Regions from separate parts of the Streptomyces sp. NPDC096013 genome, predicted to be linked through region 2. Evidence: riboswitches for the same ligand, from Rfam matches in the RefSeq annotation. Region 2 holds a riboswitch; each other region holds the start of a gene.

The links. Region 2 has a riboswitch for cobalamin ahead of ACIRB1_RS35685 (CbtB domain-containing protein). Riboswitches for the same ligand answer to the same signal wherever they lie in the genome.
Region 1: linked by a shared signal. The riboswitch ahead of metE (5-methyltetrahydropteroyltriglutamate--homocysteine S-methyltransferase) and the one ahead of ACIRB1_RS35685 (CbtB domain-containing protein) in region 2 are both predicted to bind cobalamin.
Region 3: linked by a shared signal. The riboswitch ahead of ACIRB1_RS11245 (cobalamin biosynthesis protein) and the one ahead of ACIRB1_RS35685 (CbtB domain-containing protein) in region 2 are both predicted to bind cobalamin.

What each region holds. Positions count from the first base shown of each region.
Region 1 is NZ_JBIWGK010000001.1:1,163,746-1,169,695, forward strand. Features, by position in the region: gene scpA (methylmalonyl-CoA mutase) at 1-574, shown strand, start outside; gene meaB (methylmalonyl Co-A mutase-associated GTPase MeaB) at 571-1,563, shown strand; cobalamin riboswitch at 1,662-1,886, shown strand; gene metE (5-methyltetrahydropteroyltriglutamate--homocysteine S-methyltransferase) at 2,023-4,341, shown strand; gene ACIRB1_RS05080 (histidine phosphatase family protein) at 4,447-5,031, shown strand; gene ACIRB1_RS05085 (polysaccharide deacetylase family protein) at 5,184-5,950, shown strand, end outside.
Region 2 is NZ_JBIWGK010000014.1:11,103-17,052, forward strand. Features, by position in the region: gene ACIRB1_RS35670 (hypothetical protein) at 1-578, opposite strand, end outside; gene ACIRB1_RS35675 (plasmid stabilization protein) at 1,088-1,414, shown strand; gene ACIRB1_RS35680 (hypothetical protein) at 1,453-1,797, shown strand; cobalamin riboswitch at 1,865-2,026, shown strand; gene ACIRB1_RS35685 (CbtB domain-containing protein) at 2,060-2,275, shown strand; gene ACIRB1_RS35690 (CbtA family protein) at 2,312-3,178, shown strand; gene ACIRB1_RS35695 (DUF1707 domain-containing protein) at 3,357-4,031, shown strand; gene ACIRB1_RS35700 (SAM-dependent methyltransferase) at 4,034-4,837, opposite strand; gene ACIRB1_RS35705 (SDR family NAD(P)-dependent oxidoreductase) at 4,971-5,750, opposite strand.
Region 3 is NZ_JBIWGK010000002.1:833,906-839,855, reverse strand. Features, by position in the region: gene ACIRB1_RS11265 (class II aldolase/adducin family protein) at 348-995, opposite strand; gene ACIRB1_RS11260 (lysozyme) at 1,359-2,114, shown strand; gene ACIRB1_RS11255 (anion permease) at 2,336-3,592, shown strand; gene ACIRB1_RS11250 (hypothetical protein) at 3,626-3,847, shown strand; cobalamin riboswitch at 3,982-4,124, shown strand; gene ACIRB1_RS11245 (cobalamin biosynthesis protein) at 4,224-5,165, shown strand; gene ACIRB1_RS11240 (cobyric acid synthase) at 5,162-5,950, shown strand, end outside.

The sequences.
Region 1 (5,950 bases), on a different contig from region 2:
CGCGAAGGCGACGGTCGGCGAGATCTCCGACGCGCTGGAGAAGGTATACGGGCGGCACGCGAGCCAGATCCGTACGATCTCCGGTGTGTACCGCACCGAAGCCGGCGAGTCCCCGTCCGTCGAGCGCACCCGCGCCCTGGTGGACGCCTTCGAGGAGGCCGAGGGCCGCCGCCCCCGCATCCTGGTCGCCAAGATGGGCCAGGACGGCCACGACCGCGGCCAGAAGGTGATCGCCACCGCCTTCGCCGACCTCGGCTTCGACGTCGACGTCGGCCCGCTGTTCCAGACCCCCGGCGAGGTGGCCCGCCAGGCCGTGGAGGCGGACGTGCACATCGTCGGGGTCTCGTCCCTCGCCGCCGGACACCTGACGCTCGTACCGGCGTTGAGGGAATCGCTCGCCGAGGAGGGCCGGGAGGACATCATGATCGTGGTCGGCGGCGTGATCCCGCCGCAGGACGTCCCCACCCTCCTGGAGATGGGCGCGGCGGCCGTGTTCCCGCCCGGGACGGTGATCCCGGACGCGGCCCACGACCTGGTGCGGCGACTGGCCACCGACCTCGGGCACACCCTGTGATCGAGCTCGACACCTATGTGAAGGGCGTCCTCGACGGCAAGCGGGCCCTCGTGGCCCGCGCCATCACCCTCGTCGAATCGACGAAGCCCCAACACCGGCTCATGGCGCAGGAGTTGCTGACCGAACTCCTCCCGCACAGCGGCCGGGCGCGACGCATCGGCATCAGCGGCGTACCCGGCGTGGGCAAGTCGACCTTCATCGACGCGTTCGGCACCCTGCTCACCTCGCTGGGCTTCCGGGTGGCGGTCCTGGCCGTGGACCCCTCGTCCAGCCGCACCGGCGGTTCGATCCTCGGCGACAAGACCCGCATGGAACGCCTGGCCGTGGACCCGGCCGCCTTCGTCCGCCCCTCCCCCACCGCCGGCACCCTGGGCGGCGTGGCGAAGGCGACCCGTGAGTCCATCGTGGTCATGGAGGCGGCGGGCTACGACGTGGTCCTCGTCGAGACGGTGGGCGTGGGCCAGTCGGAGACGGCGGTGGCCAACATGGTCGACTCGTTCCTGTTGTTGACGTTGGCCCGCACCGGCGACCAGCTACAGGGCATCAAGAAGGGTGTCCTGGAGCTGGCGGACGTCATCGCCGTCAACAAGGCGGACGGCCCGCATGAGCGGGATGCCAGGAGCGCGGCCCGCGAGCTGGCAGGCGCGCTGAGGCTGATGCACCCCGCGGACGCGGCCTGGACCCCGCCGGTGTTGAGCTGTAGCGCGCGCGAGGGCACGGGCCTGGACACGGTCTGGGAACGCCTCGAACAGCACCGCTCACTGCTGGAGTCCACCGGCCGGCTGGCCGCGAAGCGCAGCGAGCAGCAGGTGGACTGGACGTGGACGATGGTCCGGGAAGAACTGCTGGGCAGCTTGCGCTCAGATCCCACCGTACGCGCACTGACTCCGGACCTTGAACGCCAGGTCCGTCAGGGCGAGTTGACACCAACCCTGGCGGCGGAGGCAATCCTCCGAGCCTTCGAATCCCGGGGACCCCAGCCTACCTAGGGGCGCGGGGCTGTCTCGATGTGCGGCTCCGCCGCGCGGGCGCGACCGGCCCCCACCGGGCCCGCGGACAAAAATCGACGCACCCACCCCAAACCCTTTAGGCTGACGGCGCAGCTGGTTCGCCCCGTCAGCCAGACGGACGCGTCGCAAGAGGGAACCCGGTGAAAATCCGGGACTGCCCCGCAGCGGTGAGCGGGAACGACCGCCGTCATACGCACTGGGCCCACACAGGACCTGGGAAGCGACGGCCAGTAGGTGTCCTCCGATCGAAAAGGGGGACGTGCCCGCAAGTCCGAAGACCTGCCACCTGCCCGCACGCGAAGCATGCGCGCGCGGAGTCCCGGTGACCTCGTGGGCGGGTCGGCGTACACACGGGCGGTCACCACCCCCGGTCTACGAACCTTCGCGCTCCCGTGCCGCCACCGGGATCCAGGGAGATATCTCGCGAAGGAGATTTCCGTGACAGCGAAGTCCGCAGCCGCGGCAGCACGGTCGACCGTGTACGGCTACCCCCGTCAGGGCCAGGGCCGGGAACTGAAGAAGGCCGTCGAGGGCTACTGGAAGGGCCGCGTCGACGCCGACGCCCTCCGGACCACCGGCGCCGAACTGCGCCGCACGAACTGGCGGCACCTGACGGACGCCGGCATCCACGAGGTACCGACCGGCGACTTCTCGTACTACGACCATGTCCTGGACACCAGCGTCATGGTCGGCGCGATCCCCGCCCGCCACCGCGCCGCCGTCGAACTCGACGCGCTGGACGGGTACTTCGCGATGGCGCGCGGCACGCAGGACGTGGCGCCGCTGGAGATGACGAAGTGGTTCGACACCAACTACCACTATCTGGTGCCCGAGTTGGGCCCGGACACCGTGTTCACCGCCGACTCCACCAAGCAGGTCTCGGAGTTGAAGGAGGCTCTCGCCCTGGGCCTCACCGCCCGCCCGGTCCTGGTCGGCCCGATCACCTACCTCCTGCTCGCGAAGCCCGCCCCGGGTGTCGCGGCCGACTTCGAACCGCTGACCCTCCTGGACCGCCTGCTGCCGGTGTACGCCGAGGTCCTCGCCGACCTGCGCGCGGCGGGCGCGGAGTGGGTGCAGCTGGACGAGCCCGCTCTCGTCCAGGACCGCACCCGCGCCGAACTGAACGCCACCCTGCGCGCCTACCGCGAGCTCGGGGGCCTCACCGACCGGCCGCGGATCCTGGTCGCCTCCTACTTCGACCGGCTCGGCGAGGCCCTGCACGTCCTCGCCAAGACGCCGGTGGAGGGGCTCGCCCTCGACTTCACCGGGGCCGCCGCCGCCAACCTGGACGACCTGGCCGCGGCGGGCGGTCTCCCCGGCAAGCGGCTGGTCGCGGGGGTCGTCGACGGCCGTAACGTCTGGGTCGACGACCTGACCAAGTCCCTCGCCACGCTGGGCACGTTGCTCGGTCTCGCCGAGCGGGTCGACGTGGCCGCGTCCTGCTCGCTGCTGCATGTGCCGCTGGACGCCGCCGCCGAGCGGGACATCGAGCCGCAGATCCTGCGCTGGCTGGCGTTCGCACGGCAGAAGACGGCGGAGATCGTCACCCTCGCCAAGGGCCTGGCGCAGGGCACCGACACGATCGCCGCCGAACTCGCCGCCAACCGAGCCGACTTGGCCTCCCGCGCCGGTTCGGCCCTCCCCAGCGACCCCGCCGTACGGGCACGGGCCGCCGCGGTCACCGACGCGGACGCCCGCCGCTCCCAGCCGTACGGCGAGCGGACGACGGCCCAGCGCGCGCGTCTCGGGCTTCCGCCGCTGCCGACGACCACGATCGGGTCGTTCCCGCAGACGGCCGAACTGCGCACCGCGCGGGCCGACTTGAGGGCCCGGCGGATCGACACGGCCGGATACGAGGAGCGGATCAGGGCGGAGATCCAGGAGGTCATCGCATTCCAGGAGAAGACCGGCCTGGACGTCCTCGTGCACGGCGAGCCCGAACGCGACGACATGGTCCAGTACTTCGCCGAGCGGCTGACGGGCTACCTCGCCACGCGGCACGGCTGGGTCCAGTCGTACGGCACCCGGTACGTCCGTCCGCCGATCCTGGCCGGCGACATCTCCCGCCCGGAGCCGATGACGGTGCGCTGGACGACGTACGCCCAGTCGCTCACCGGCCGTCCGGTCAAGGGGATGCTCACCGGACCGGTCACCATGCTCGCCTGGTCCTTCGTCCGCGACGACCAGCCGCTCGGCGACACCGCGCGGCAGGTCGCCCTCGCCCTGCGCGACGAGGTCAACGACCTGGAGGCGGCCGGGACTTCGGTCATCCAGGTGGACGAGCCCGCGCTGCGCGAGACCCTGCCGCTGCGCGCGGCGGACCGGGAGGCGTATCTCGCCTGGGCCACGGAGGCGTTCCGGCTGACCACCGCCGGGGTCCGGCCGGAGACGCAGGTCCACACGCACATGTGCTACGCCGAGTTCGGCGACATCGTGCGGGCCATCGACGACCTCGACGCGGACGTCATCAGCCTGGAGGCGGCCCGCTCCCACATGCAGGTCGCCCGCGAGCTGGCCGAGCACGGTTATCCGCGCGAGGCGGGACCGGGTGTCTACGACATCCACTCCCCGCGGGTGCCGAGCGCGGAGGAGGCAGCGGCCCTGCTGCGCAGGGGACTCGATGCCATTCCGGCGGAGCGGCTGTGGGTCAACCCGGACTGCGGTCTGAAGACGCGCGGCTGGCCGGAGACCCGTGCGTCCCTGGAGAACCTGGTGGCCGCGGCCCGCACGGTCCGTACGGAGCTGGCCGGGTCCTGAACCGAGGGCGGGGACGGCCAGGGGGGGAGCACCTTCCGGCCGTCCCCCGCCCCGGTGTGGGCGGGGGACGATGTCCGGCACAGCCCGGAGAACTGGAGCGACGACGTGACCAGCCGCATCACCTTGATCTCGCCCGCGATGAACCGGTCCCTGCGGGAGACCCGGTTCGACGACGGGTGCCCGCTCGACCCGCGTGGTGCGGCGCGGGCCGCGTCCGTCGCGGACTCCCTCCGCCCGGCCGACCGGGCGCTGGTCTCGCCCACCCTGCGGTGCCGGGAGACCGCGTCCGCGCTGGGCCTGTCGGCCGTGGTGGAGCCGGAGTTGGCGGGGCTGGACATGGGGCGGTGGCGGGGGCTGACGCTGGACGAGGTGATGGGTCGCGAGCCGGACGCGGTGATGGGCTGGCTGACCGATCCGGATGCGGTGCCTCATGGCGGGGAGTCGGTGCGGGGGCTCTGCGCGCGGGCGGTGCGGTGGCTGGATGCGGCGGGTGGGTTCGAGGGCCGGACGCTCGCGGTGGTCGAGCAGGAGTTCGTGCGGGCCGTGGTGATCGCCGTTCTCGGTGCGCCAGGGTCCGCGTTCTGGCGGCTTGATGTGGCGCCGCTCACCGCGACCGAGATCAGTGGGCGGGGTGGGCGGTGGAATGTGCGGCTCGGGCGGGAGCTGGGGGGTGGGGGGGGGGGGCGTTGAACGCCGCGTCGGATCTGTAGTCGCCTGGCCGCCGGTCGGTGGGGGCTGGTCGTGCAGTTCCCCGCACCCCTAGAAGGGCGCTGCGCTTGACCGGAGTGCTCAGGATCGACCCGCTATACACTCCGTATATACTGGATGTGTATAGTCCTGACATGTCAACTTTGAGGTCTCTGTGTAAGAAGAGGGAAAGAAGCCGGGGCGGGTTGCGTGGCGTCGGCGTGTTTGTGGTGGGCCTTGCAGTGGTGCTGGCGGCCAGTGGGTGCGGCCGGGGGGAGACGACCGCGCCTGCCACCGCCCGCGGCGAGGGTGGGGCGGGTGTCGCGCAGGCGCGTTTCGGGGCGGTCGACTGCCGGGAGGTGAAGTGCATCGCGCTCACCTTCGACGCCGGGCCCAGCGAGAACTCGGCGCGGTTGCTCGACATCTTGAAGGAGAAGCGGGTTCCGGCGACCTTCTTCCTGCTCGGCAAGCGGCACATCGAGAAGTACCCGGAGCTGGTCGCGCGCATGGCGGCCGAGGGGCACGAGGTGGCCAGCCACACCTGGGACCACAAGATCCTGACCCGGATAACCCCCGCGCAGATACGCGACGAACTGGAACGCACGGACACCGCGATAGAGCGGATCACCGGCGAGCGGCCCACGCTGATGCGTCCGCCGCAGGGCCGTACGAACGGCACCGTGCACAGGATCTGCCGGGAGCTGGGCCTCGCGGAGGTCCTGTGGAGCGTCACCGCGAAGGACTACGCGACCACCGACTCCGCGCTCATCACCCGGCGCGTCCTCGCCCAGGCCTCCCGCGACGGCATCATCCTGCTGCACGACCTGTACCAGGGCACCGTGCCGGCCGTCCCCGGCATCATCGACGCGCTGAAGGAGCGGGGGTACGTGTTCGTGACCGTGCCGCAGCTGCTGGCGCCCGG
Region 2 (5,950 bases):
ACCGCCGCGATCAGCCGTGGCCAGACCGGGGGAGCGGTGCGCCGTGCCGTCGCACGCGGACGGCGCGGACGGTGCTGACGCGCGGGGCGGTCATCGGCCTCCGGCTCCGGGGCGCTCGCCGCCGGCCGGTCACGGCCGAGCGACTCGTAGTCCGCGGCGGTCGCGGCGACGGACCGGCTCGTGGCCCGGGCGGTCGCGTCCTGATCCTCGGCCAGGCGGCCGATGAGCTGGACGAGTTCCTCGACGGGACGGCCGGCCGCGGCCCGGAGCGCCTCCTCGCCGCAGTGCGGCTCCAGCGGGGGCCGGTGCAGCAGGGCCATCAGCCGGGTGACGTCCTCCACGGGACGGTGCTCGGCCGCCGCGCGGATCGCCTCGTCGGCGCTGTCGGGGTTGCGCGGTGGCCGGGTCAGCAGGGTCACCAGGCGCGTGACGTCCTCCACGGACCGGTCCACCCCGACCGCCCGGAGGGCGTCGACGGTGGCCTGCGCGTACTTCGGTGACTGCTCCAGCATGGTGATGAGCTGGAGCACCTCCTCCAGCGGCCGGTCGGCGACGGCGGCGTGCAGCAGGCCGTGCATCGGATCGGCGTACTCGCCCTCGGGGCCGGACCGGGCGGGAGCCTCCTGCGACGGACGTGACGTCGGCGGCGCTCCGTCGGCCGGTCCCGCGTCGGAGGACGCGAGCGGATGGGGTGCGGCGCCGTGAGATATCTCGGGTTGGTCCGGGCTGGGCGAGAAAGAGCGGGTGGTCATGCTCGGCTCCATGAAGAGGCTGATGCTGCTATCGCCCCCCGAAGTGCGATGAACAAGCTGATCCAGTCCATTACTAGGTGTCCGCCCGCCGCCCCGCCACGCGAGTACGCCACCCGTGTGACCCCGGCCCGCCGCACCGACGGCCGACGCGGTGCGCACCCTCATCCGTTCGGTGGCCGTCTGCTCGCACACCGAACGGGCCGCGCATCAGATGGGAGCGACCCGTGTCGGGGGGCCCGAGTGAGAAATGGCCTCCGACGGGTACCTGGGAAACCGCCGGAAAACGGCCGAGCACGTCGGATGCCGTTCCCGAGCGAAGAGAAAAGGAGAGCATCATGCCGCGAGGTTCCAGCCCGAAGCGAGAGCGTCAGTACGAGCACATCAAGGAAGGTGCCGAGAAGCGAGGCGTCTCCAAGGGCAGGGCGAAGGAGATCGCCGCGCGCACCGTGAACAAGGAGCGGGCCCGCGCCGGTGAGTCCGCGACGGCGAGCAGGACGTCCACCCGCGACCCCAAGTCCGCCTCGCAGCGCGGCGGTGAGCGCTCCCATCGCGGGGCGCAGGGACCGACGAAGGACCAGCTGTACGCGGAGGCGAAGAAGCGCGGCATCGAGGGCCGTTCGTCGATGAACAAGCAGCAACTGGCTCGCGCCCTCGGCCGCTGACCCGCCCCCGCCGCACCACCTCAAGGAGAGTGATCCCCATGGTCACCGTGTCCCTCACCGGAGCGTCCAAGGAGGACGCCGCGACCGTCTTCGGCGTGCTGCGGACCGCGTTCCCCACCGACCGGCCCGCCGACGACGTCCCCCAGGAACAGCCGGGCGACCACACCGCCGTATGGACCGCGGAGTTCGAGCCGACACAGGAGTGGATCCCCACCGACCCCCTCCCCTTGGAAGGTTCGGTCTCCGCCACGATCCAGGGCGGCTACGTCGCCGTCGACCAGCTCCGCGAAGCCCTGAACGTCACCTTCGCCGTGGACGAGCGGGGCACGGCCTCGGGAGACCAGGAACAGGAGATCGACCTGCGGCTCACGAGCAAGCGGTGAGCACCGCGATTCGGGTCACGGGCGCCCGACAACAGCCGTGGCCGCGGCGGCAGTCGGAGCCTCAAAGGGAAGAGGCCTGATTGACGGTGCGGAGAGACGCGCCGTACTCTCCCCCTGTAGTGAAGGCATAAGGAAGCTGGTGAGATTCCAGCACGGTCGCGCCACTGTGAGCCCGCCGCCGCGAGGTGGCTGGCGAGTCAGACACTGAGCCCTCACTCGCCCGTACACGCAAGGGACGCACGATCCCGAAGGAGGGCTCACTGTGAGCAGCATTTCCACATCCCGTCCGGTGTCCACGCCGGTCGTCCTGCCGGTGTCCAAGTCGATTCTCTGGCTGGTCGGCACGGCTCTGGTCGCGCTGGCGATCTACTACTTCATCGGTGTGGACCAGGGTGCGGTGTCGGTGTTCGGCAACGACACGCACGTCCACGAGTTCGTCCACGACGCCCGGCACTTCCTGGGCTTCCCCTGCCACTGACACTCCGCCGGCACCTGGACGTTCGGACAACTCGACATGGAAAAGAAGCTCATCCTGCGCGGCATACTCGCCGGCGCGGTGGCGGGCCTGCTCGCGTTCGTGTTCGCGCGGATATTCGCCGAGCCGCAGATCGCGAAGGCCATCGACTACGAGAGCGGCCGTGACGCCGCGCAGAGCGCCCTGGACAAGTCGGCCGGCCTCCCCGTCGAGGCGGTGGAGCCGGACCTGTTCAGCCGCACGATCCAGGCCAACGTCGGCATCGGCGTCGGCATGGTCTTCTTCGGCATGGCGATGGGCGCCCTGTTCGCCGTCGCGTACACGGTCTGCCTCGGCCGCACGGGAGGCATCAGGGCCCGCAACCTCGCCCTCCTCGTCGCCGGCGGCGGCTTCCTCGGCATGTACCTCGTGCCGTTCCTGAAGTACCCGGCGAACCCGCCCGCGATCGGCCACGAAGAGACCATCAAGCAGCGCAGCGCCCTCTACTTGATCATGGTCGTCTGCTCGGTCGCCCTCCTCGCGGGCGCCGTCTACCTCGGCAAGCACCTTCAGAAGCGCTACGGCAACTGGAACGCGACCCTGCTCGCGGGCGCCGCGTTCGTCGTCGCGATCGGGATCGTGATGCTGCTCCTGCCGCAGCTGGGCCATCTCTCATACAACAAGGCCAACTTCGGCAACCAGGCCACCGAGACGCCGCTCCCGCTGAAGGACTCCAAGGGCAACATCGTCTATCCGGGCTTCCCGGCGGACGTGCTCTACACCTTCCGCTTCTACTCACTCGCGGCGCAGTTGATCCTCTGGACCGCCCTGGGCCTGATCTTCGCCCCCCTCGCCGAGCGCCTTCTCAACCCCGCGCGACCGGGCGCGAACACCCCCTCACAGGAGCCGGACCCCGTTCCGGCGTGACGAACTCCCTTCCACGGCGGGCGCGGTGATCGACGAGATCACCGCGCCCGCCGTTCTCGCCGTAGGGCCACGGCAGTTGGGTCGACCGGCCCGGACACGTGCCGGGATACGGCGTTAGTCTTCTGCTCGCGCCGCCGACCGCGTGCGTGGTGTCGTCGGACAGGAGCGGGACGGAAGCATGTCGGGAGAGATTTCGCCCACCGGGAGGGAATCCGGCAGCGGCTCCGGCCCGTCGCCCGAGCTGCGGGCCTCGCATGCGGACCGGGACCGGGTGGTGGAGCTGCTGCGGGTCGCGGCGGGGGACGGCCTGCTGACCGCGGACGAGCTGGACGAGCGGCTGGAAGTCGCCCTGTCGGCACGGACGTTGGGTCAACTGGCCGGGCTCACCGCCGACCTTCCGCCCGTGTCGGCGACGGTCGGCGGCACGGGAGCGGCGGCCAAGGACGTGGTCAGGATCGAGCAGGTCCACAGCGGCCCGATCGAGCGCGTGGGCCGCTGGGTGGTACCGCGCAAGCTCGAACTCGCCGTGACCTACTGCGAGGTGACCCTCGACTTCACCGACGCGGTGATCACGCACGACACCCTGCGGATCGAAGTGGGCATGACGGGAAAGACCCTGACGCTGATCACGAGGCCGGGTGTCGTGGTCGACACCGATGGTCTGCAACTCGTGCACAGCGGGGTCAAGTACCGCCGGACGCCGGTGAGTCCGGACACACCGGTCCTCCTGCGCGTGGAACTGGTCGGGCTGAAGGCACACGGCCGTGTGGTGGTACGGCCGCCCCGCCGGACGTTCGGGCAGTGGCTGCTCCGCAGGCCCGCCGGGAACGGCTCCTCGCACCGGGCCGAGTAGTCCTACGGCTTCCGGGCCACCCCGACGTACAACGGGATCCGGTCGCTCCGCCCGGGTTGTCCACCCGGCTCGGGGTGCCAGTCCGCGGCGAGTGCTATGCCGGGGGCGATGAGCTCAAGTCCCGTGAAGAAACCGGCGAATTCGTCGCGCGACCGTACCTGTGCGGTGGTGCCGCCCTGGCGGTAGACCTCGACGACGCGCTGCCAGGTCTCCGGATCGAAGTCCCCGGTCGCGTGGGAGAGAGCCAGATAGCTGCCGGGGGCAAGGGAGTCGAGGAGTTCGGCGACGATGCGTCGGGGATCGTCCTCGTCGGCGACCAGGTGCAGAAGCGCTACCAGGGACAGGGCGACGGGCTGCGCGAAGTCCAGGGTGTCCTTGGCCGCCGCGAGGATCTTTCCCGGCTCGCGCACATCGGCCTGGATGTAGCTGGTGCTGCCCTCCGGTGTGCTGTGGAGGAGCGCCTCGGCGTGCCGGAGGACGATCGGGTCGTTGTCCGCGTAGACCACGCGGGCGCTGGGGTTGATGCCCTGGACCACCTGGTGGAGGTTCGGCCGGGTCGGTATCCCGGTGCCTATGTCCAGGAACTGGCGGATTCCCCGCTCGGCCAGCGACCGGGAGGCGCGGTGCATGAAGTCGCGGTTCACCCTCGCCATCTCCCGGACGGCGGGGAACAACGAGATGACCTTCTCGGCGGCGGCCGCGTCCACGGGGTAGTTGTCCTTGCCGCCGAGGAAGTAGTCGTACATACGGGCCGATTGGGGCTTGCCGGTGTCTAATCCGGCCGCGTCGAAGCCTGCGTCTGTCACGTCGGTTCTCCCGTGGTGTAGCGAACCAGTTCCCGCGTCCCGGTGACCGTACCGCCGGGGGCCCGGACCGCGAACCTCATTGCCTTGCAGTCCCGCGGCGCGCCTTCTACGACCATGCCGTTCCCAACTGGCCTCAGTGCGCGGAGAATCCACCGTCCACGAACATCGACTGCCCGGTGACGTACGCGGAGGCGCGGCTCGCCAGGAAGACCGTCGCACCGGCGAAGTCCTCGGCGAGGCCGTTGCGGCCGATCAGGGTTCGGGCGGCCAGGGACGCCACCATCTCCGGGTCGGAGGACAGCCGTTCGTTGAGCGGGGTCATTACGAAACCCGGGACCAGGGTGTTGCAGGTGACGCCGTGCGGGGACCACGCCTCGGCCTGGGAGCGGGCCAGGGACTCCAACGCGCCCTTGGAGACGCCGTACGCGCCGCTCTGCGCGAACGCGCGGTGTGCCTGCTGGGAGGTGATGTGGATGATCCGGCCGAAGCCGCGCTCGGCCATGCCGGGGCCGAAGCGCCGGCTCAGCAGGTGGGGGGCCTCCAGGTTCAGGGACATCGTGGTATCCCACACGTCCTCGCTCAACTCACCCAGCGGCGGGCGCAGGTTGATGCCGGCACTGTTCACGAGAATGTCCGGCTCCCCGAACACCTCGGCCGCCGCGTCCGCCGCCGCCCGGACGCCGTCCCGTGTCCCCAGATCGGCACTCACCCACGCGGCCCGGCAGCCCTCAGCCGTCAACTCGTCGACCGTGGCGGCCAGTTCCCGCTCCCTGCGCGCCACGACGACGACACTCGCCCCGGCCCGCGCGAGCGCCCCGGCAGCCGCCCGCCCGATGCCGGAGCTGCCGCCTGTCACCACGGCGACCTTGCCGTCGAGGGAGAAGAGTTCGGAGAGGTAGTCGCGAGAGATCATCCCCGCAGCCTAGGCGGCGGCTGGGGCGGATGCCCCTGGGGCCCCTGGTCGGAGGCGGGTGGGCGGTTCGGTGCGTTGGGCCGGAGTACCTCGCCACCGGACCGGGCACACAGCGCCGTGCTTCTTTCGCCGGACCCGAAGGGACACTCCTCGTTCCCCTCGCCGGTCGCGAACGGGCACCCCTCGTACCCCTCACCGGG
Region 3 (5,950 bases), on a different contig from region 2:
GTCACGCGGTTACGCGGTTACGCGGAGCGGCTGGCCGCCGCCGGAGGGGCCTCGCCGGGAACACACCCGGGAAGGAAGCCGGCCGCCGACAACCCCGTCAGGCCTCGCCGCGCACGCCCACCCCGCGACACCCGCAGCGCCACCGCCACCAGCACCGGGACCGGCACCCGCACCCGCACCCGCACCCGCACCCGCACCCGCACCCGAGCAGACCTCACCCACTCACCAACGCCCACCCCGCACTCTCGCCAACCTCACCCACACCCTCGCCGACCCCACCCCTCACCGCGCCGACAACCACACCCGCAATCCCCTCACCTTCACGCCTCACCCTCATGCCTCGACCCTCACCCCCGCTGCCCATACCCCCTCAACCTCTCCCCCGCCTCGGCGACCTGTTCCTCCGTCAGCAACGAAGGCGACAGCCCCGGCACCGAGGACGCCGTGAGCCACAGGCGGCACATCCACTCCAACTGGGCCGTGCGGTCGAACGCCTGGTCGAGGGAGGCGCCGTAGGCGATCGTGCCGTGGTTCTGGAGGAGGCAGGCGGAGCGGTCGGTGAGGGCGTGGAGCATGTTCTCGGCCAGTTCCTCGGTGCCGTAGGTCGCGTACGGGGCGACCCGGACCGGGCCGCCGAGGGCGCCGGACATGTAGTGGACGGAGGGGAGTTCGGGGACGAGGGTCGAGACGGCCGTCGCGTGGACGGCGTGGGTGTGGACGACCGCGTCGGCGCCGGTGCTGCGGTAGACGGCGAGGTGCATGGGCAGCTCGCTCGTCGGGAGCAGCGTGCCCAGCACCTGTCGGCCGTCGAGGTCCACGCCGACCATGTCGGCGGGCGTCAGCCGGTCGTAGGGCACGCCTGACGGCGTGACCAGCACGGTGTCGCCGACGCGCACGGAGACGTTCCCGGAAGTGCCGACGACCAGCCCGTCGGAGACCGTTCGGCGAGCCGTCGCGACGAGCGCGCCCCAGGCGTCCGCCTCCTCAGCACGCACACTCCTGCCCCGCGCCTCTCCCGGACTCCCCAGGCCCTCCCCCGTGCCCCCCGGGGTCTCCCCCGAACTCCCCTGGCCCTCTCTCGTACTCCCCGGGGTCTCCCCCGAACTCCCCGCCCCCTCCCGGGCACCCCGCCCACCCCGCTGGTCCACCCGTCGCTCACCCATCCCCTGATCCTCTCAGCCGGTATCCCAACCCACGTTCGAGCGAAGGCACTTTAGGCCGGAAGCCATAGATCCGAAAGATACATATGGGCACAAATCGCCCACCCCAGTCGCCCGACTGGAGACCGACCGGCAGCGACGGACCCCCCAACACCCGCTGGGGGAGCCGCCGCACACATCACCACCCCCGAAGGAAACATGGCCCACCACCACACACCGAACCCCACCCGCACCCGCCCCCTCGCCACCGCCCTGACCGCCCTCACCGCCGCGGCGCTGGCCACCGCCCTCGCCACCACCCCGGCCACCGCCGCCGGCTCCCCCAAGGGCCACGACGTCTCCTCCCACCAGAAGAGCGTCAACTGGTCGAACGCGAAGGCGAAGGGCGCCACGTTCGTCTACGTCAAGGCGACCGAGTCGACGACCTACCGCAACCCGTACTTCAGCCAGCAGTACGACGGCGCCCGCAACGCCGGCATCATCCGCGGCGCCTACCACTTCGCCCTGCCGAACAGGTCGTCCGGCACGAGCCAGGCCGGGTACTTCGTGGCGCACGGCGGCGACTGGAGGGCGGACGGCTGGACGCTGCCGCCGGCGCTGGACATCGAGACGAACCCGTACGACAAGAAGCACCCCTGCTACAGCCTGAGCAGGACCGGCATGGTCAACTGGATCAAGGCCTTCAGCGCCGAGGTGAACCGGCGGACCGGCCGCCGCCCGGTGATCTACACGACCACCCAGTGGTGGAAGACCTGCACGGGCAACAGCAGCGCCTTCGCCGCGACACACGCCCTCTGGATCGCCCGCCACAGGACGGCGAACGCGGGCACGCTGCCCGCCGGATGGTCGTACTGGACCTTCTGGCAGTACGCCAACAGCGGCGGCCTCCCGGGTGACCAGAATCTCTTCAACGGGACGATGACCCAGCTGCGGAAGTTCGCCCGCGGCTATTAGGCCGCCCCCGGCGAACCCGCCGAGCTGCCATCGGGCCAAGCGCCGCACGGCCACCGGGCGAAACGCCACCCGAGCCCCTCCCCACCCCTCCGCACCCCCAGGCAATCCACCAGGTAATTCGCTGACATGCGGACACCACGGATACCCCCCTAGTTCACCTTCCGTTCATTCAGATTGCCTACGGTCAACGCGCCGATGACCTCGAACGATTGCCTGGGTAAATGGAAAACTTCTCGCTGATCCTCGCGATTGTGGTCGTCACCGCACTCGCGTTCGATTTTACGAACGGTTTTCACGACACCGCCAACGCGATGGCCACCACCATCTCGACCGGTGCGCTCAAGCCCAAGGTCGCGGTGGCCATGTCGGCCACCCTCAACCTCGTGGGCGCCTTCCTCTCCGTGGAGGTCGCCAACACGATCTCCAAGGGACTCGTCGACGAGAGCGGAATCCGGCCCGAGGTCATCTTCGCCGCCCTGGTCGGCGCGATCCTCTGGAACCTGGTGACCTGGCTCGTCGGGCTGCCGTCCAGTTCCTCGCACGCCCTGATGGGCGGTCTGATCGGCGCGACCATCGCCTCCGCCGGGACCGGCGCGGTCCACGGTGACGTCCTCGTCACCAAGGTGCTGCTGCCCGCGCTCGCGGCCCCGGTCGTCGCCGGCGTCGCCGCGCTGCTCGCCACCCGCTTCTCCTACGCCCTGAGCAAGAACGCGGGCGGCAAGGCCGCCGACAAGGGCTTCCGCGCCGGACAGATCGCCTCCGCCGGACTGGTCTCACTGGCCCACGGCACGAACGACGCGCAGAAGACGATGGGCATCATCACGCTGGCCCTGATCGCCGGCGGCTCCATCGCCCCCGACTCGAACCCGCCCACCTGGGTGATCCTCTCCGCGGGCCTCGCCATCGCGATGGGCACGTACATCGGCGGCTGGCGCATCATCCGCACGATGGGCAAGGGCCTGACCGACCTCCGGCCGCAGCAGGGCTTCGCCGCCCAGACCAGCGCCGCCGCGGTCATCCTGGCCTCCTCGCACATCGGCTTCTCCCTCTCCACCACGCACGCCGTCTCCGGTTCGGTGATGGGCGCGGGCCTCGGCCGCAAGGGCGGTGTCGTCCGCTGGTCGACCGCGACCCGGATGTTCGTCGCCTGGGGCCTGACGCTGCCGGCCGCCGCGTTGGTCGGCGCGCTCGCCGAGTCCGTGACCGACCTCGGCGACTGGGGCACCGCGCTGGTGGCCGTCTTCCTGGTCGCCTCCAGCGCCGGCATCTGGGCGCTCTCCCGCCGCCAGGTCGTCGACGCCTCGAACGTCAACGAGATCGACGAGCCGGCCGGCGTGGTCACCACCGCGATCGCCGCCGTGACCCCGCCCCCGTCGGTCGCCCTCTCCGAAGGCCTCACGGCGACGATCCTCTCGCCGCCCGTCGTCGCCACGTCCGACCCGACGACCCCGGCGACCCCGCCGGCCGCCGCCGTCTGAGCCCGCGCCCCAGGTACGAAGGAACGAATCAGCATGGACATCGACTGGGCAGCCCTCGGCTCCGTCTTCGGCGTCAGCCTCGTGACCACCGTGGCCCTCGTGGCCGTCTTCACCCTCGGCATCACCGCCCTCTCCCGCCGCGAACGGGCCACCGCCCAGGGCGACTCCGCGCCTCTCGCCCTGACCGGCGCGTACGCCTGCTTCGCGGCCTGCGCGGCGGCGGTGGCGTACGGGATCTATCTGATCGTGGCCTGACCGGCCGTCAGTCGACGCGGGTGTGGGGTGCGGGACGGATCGCCGTCGCGCACCCCACATCCGCGTGACCGCTCCGACCCCTCGTGTGTGGGCCTCAGCACACTCCGTCCCCGCAGGTCAACAGCAAGTTGACGGCCCTTCCAACAGCATGGTGGACTGCCGGAGCCATGTACGGCGGCAGAAGAGGAAGCCGGTGTGAATCCGGCGCGGTCCCGCCACTGTCACCGGGGTAGACACCCCCGGGAGCCAGGAACTCTCACCGCCGGTCTCGTCGAACCAGGGCGTGGACACCCTGAGTGAGGACATATCGCCATGCTCGGCTGCCGTTCGAGGTCCACCACCAGCACAGAGTCCGACCCGGCGATCGGCTGAGCCGATGCGTGCCGATCGCGTCTTCGCGTACGGCGCCGCCGCCGGCCTCCTCGGCGACCACCTGCTCGGCGATCCCCGCCGCGGGCATCCGGTCGCCGCGTTCGGCCGTGCCGCGGCTGCCGTGGAACGTCTGCTGTGGCGCGACCACCGAGGCTGGGGCGCCCTGCACACCGCCGTGTGCGCGGGGGGCGCCATCGCCCTCGCCACCGCGGCCACTTCGGCCCTACGACCTTCCCGTGCGGCTTCTGTCGCGCTCACCGCCGCCGCCACCTGGGCCGTCGTCGGCGGGACCTCCCTCGCGCGCGAGGCCGGGGCCGTCGGGCGGGCGCTGGAGGCCGGGGACATCGAGGCGGCCCGGGCGCGGCTCCCCCACCTCTGCGGACGGGACCCGCAGGCCCTCGACGCGGACGGGATCGCCCGGGCCGTCGTCGAGTCCGTCGCCGAGAACACCTCCGACGCGGTCGTCGGCGCCCTGGTCTGGGGCGGCATCGCGGGCGTCCCGGGCCTGCTCGGCTTCCGCGCCGTGAACACGCTGGACGCGATGGTCGGCCACAAGTCGCCCAGATACCGCCGCTACGGCTGGGCCTCGGCCCGTCTCGACGACGTGGCCGGCTGGCCGGGCGCCCGTCTCACCGCCGCCCTCGCCACCGTCGCGGGCGGCGACCCGCGCGGTGCCGCCCGCGCCTGGCGCGCCGACGCCTCCAAGCACCCGAGCCCCAACGCCGGTCCTGTGGAGGCCTCTTTCGCGGGCGCCCTCGGCGTACGGCTGGGCGGCACCCTCTCCTACGGCGGTCGGGTCGAGCACCGGCCCGTGCTCAACGGCGACGGACGCCCCGTCGCCGTACCGGACATCGCGCGTGCCGTACGGCTGTCCCGGCGCGTCGGTCTGCTCGCGCTCGGGGTCACTGTCGCCGGACGGCTGTCGCTGAAGGGACGTGCCTCATGAGCGGCGGCGGACTGCTGGTCGCCGGGACCACCTCCGACGCGGGCAAGAGTGTCGTCACCGCCGGGATCTGCCGGTGGCTGGTGCGGCAGGGGGTGAGGGTCGCGCCGTTCAAGGCGCAGAACATGTCCCTGAACTCGTTCGTGACGCGCGAGGGTGCCGAGATCGGGCGGGCGCAGGCCATGCAGGCGCAGGCGTGCCGGATCGAGCCGACCGCGCTGATGAACCCCGTACTCCTCAAGCCCGGCGGCGACCGCAGCAGCCAAGTGGTGCTCATGGGCAGGCCGGTTGGCGAGATGAGTGCGCGCGGCTATCACGGCGGGCGTCAAGAGGCGCTGCTCGGCACGGTGTTGGACTGTCTCGCCGAGTTGCGGGGCACGTATGACGCGGTGATCTGTGAGGGGGCCGGGTCGCCGGCGGAGATCAATCTGCGGCGGACCGACATCGTGAACATGGGCGTCGCGCGCCGTGCGAAGCTGCCCGTGCTCGTCGTCGGCGACATCGACCGCGGGGGCGTCTTCGCCTCCTTCTTCGGGACCGTCGCGCTGCTGAGCCCCGAGGACCAGGCGTTCGTCGCCGGGTTCCTCGTCAACAAGTTCCGGGGTGATGTGTCGCTCCTGGAGCCGGGGTTGGAGATGCTGCTCGGCCTCACGGGGCGGCGGACGTACGGCGTGCTGCCGTTCCGGCACGGGCTCGGGATCGACGAGGAGGACGGGCTGAGGATCTCGCTGCGCGGCACCGTGCGCGAGTCGAACACCGCGCCGCCGGTCGGCGAGGACGTGCTGCGG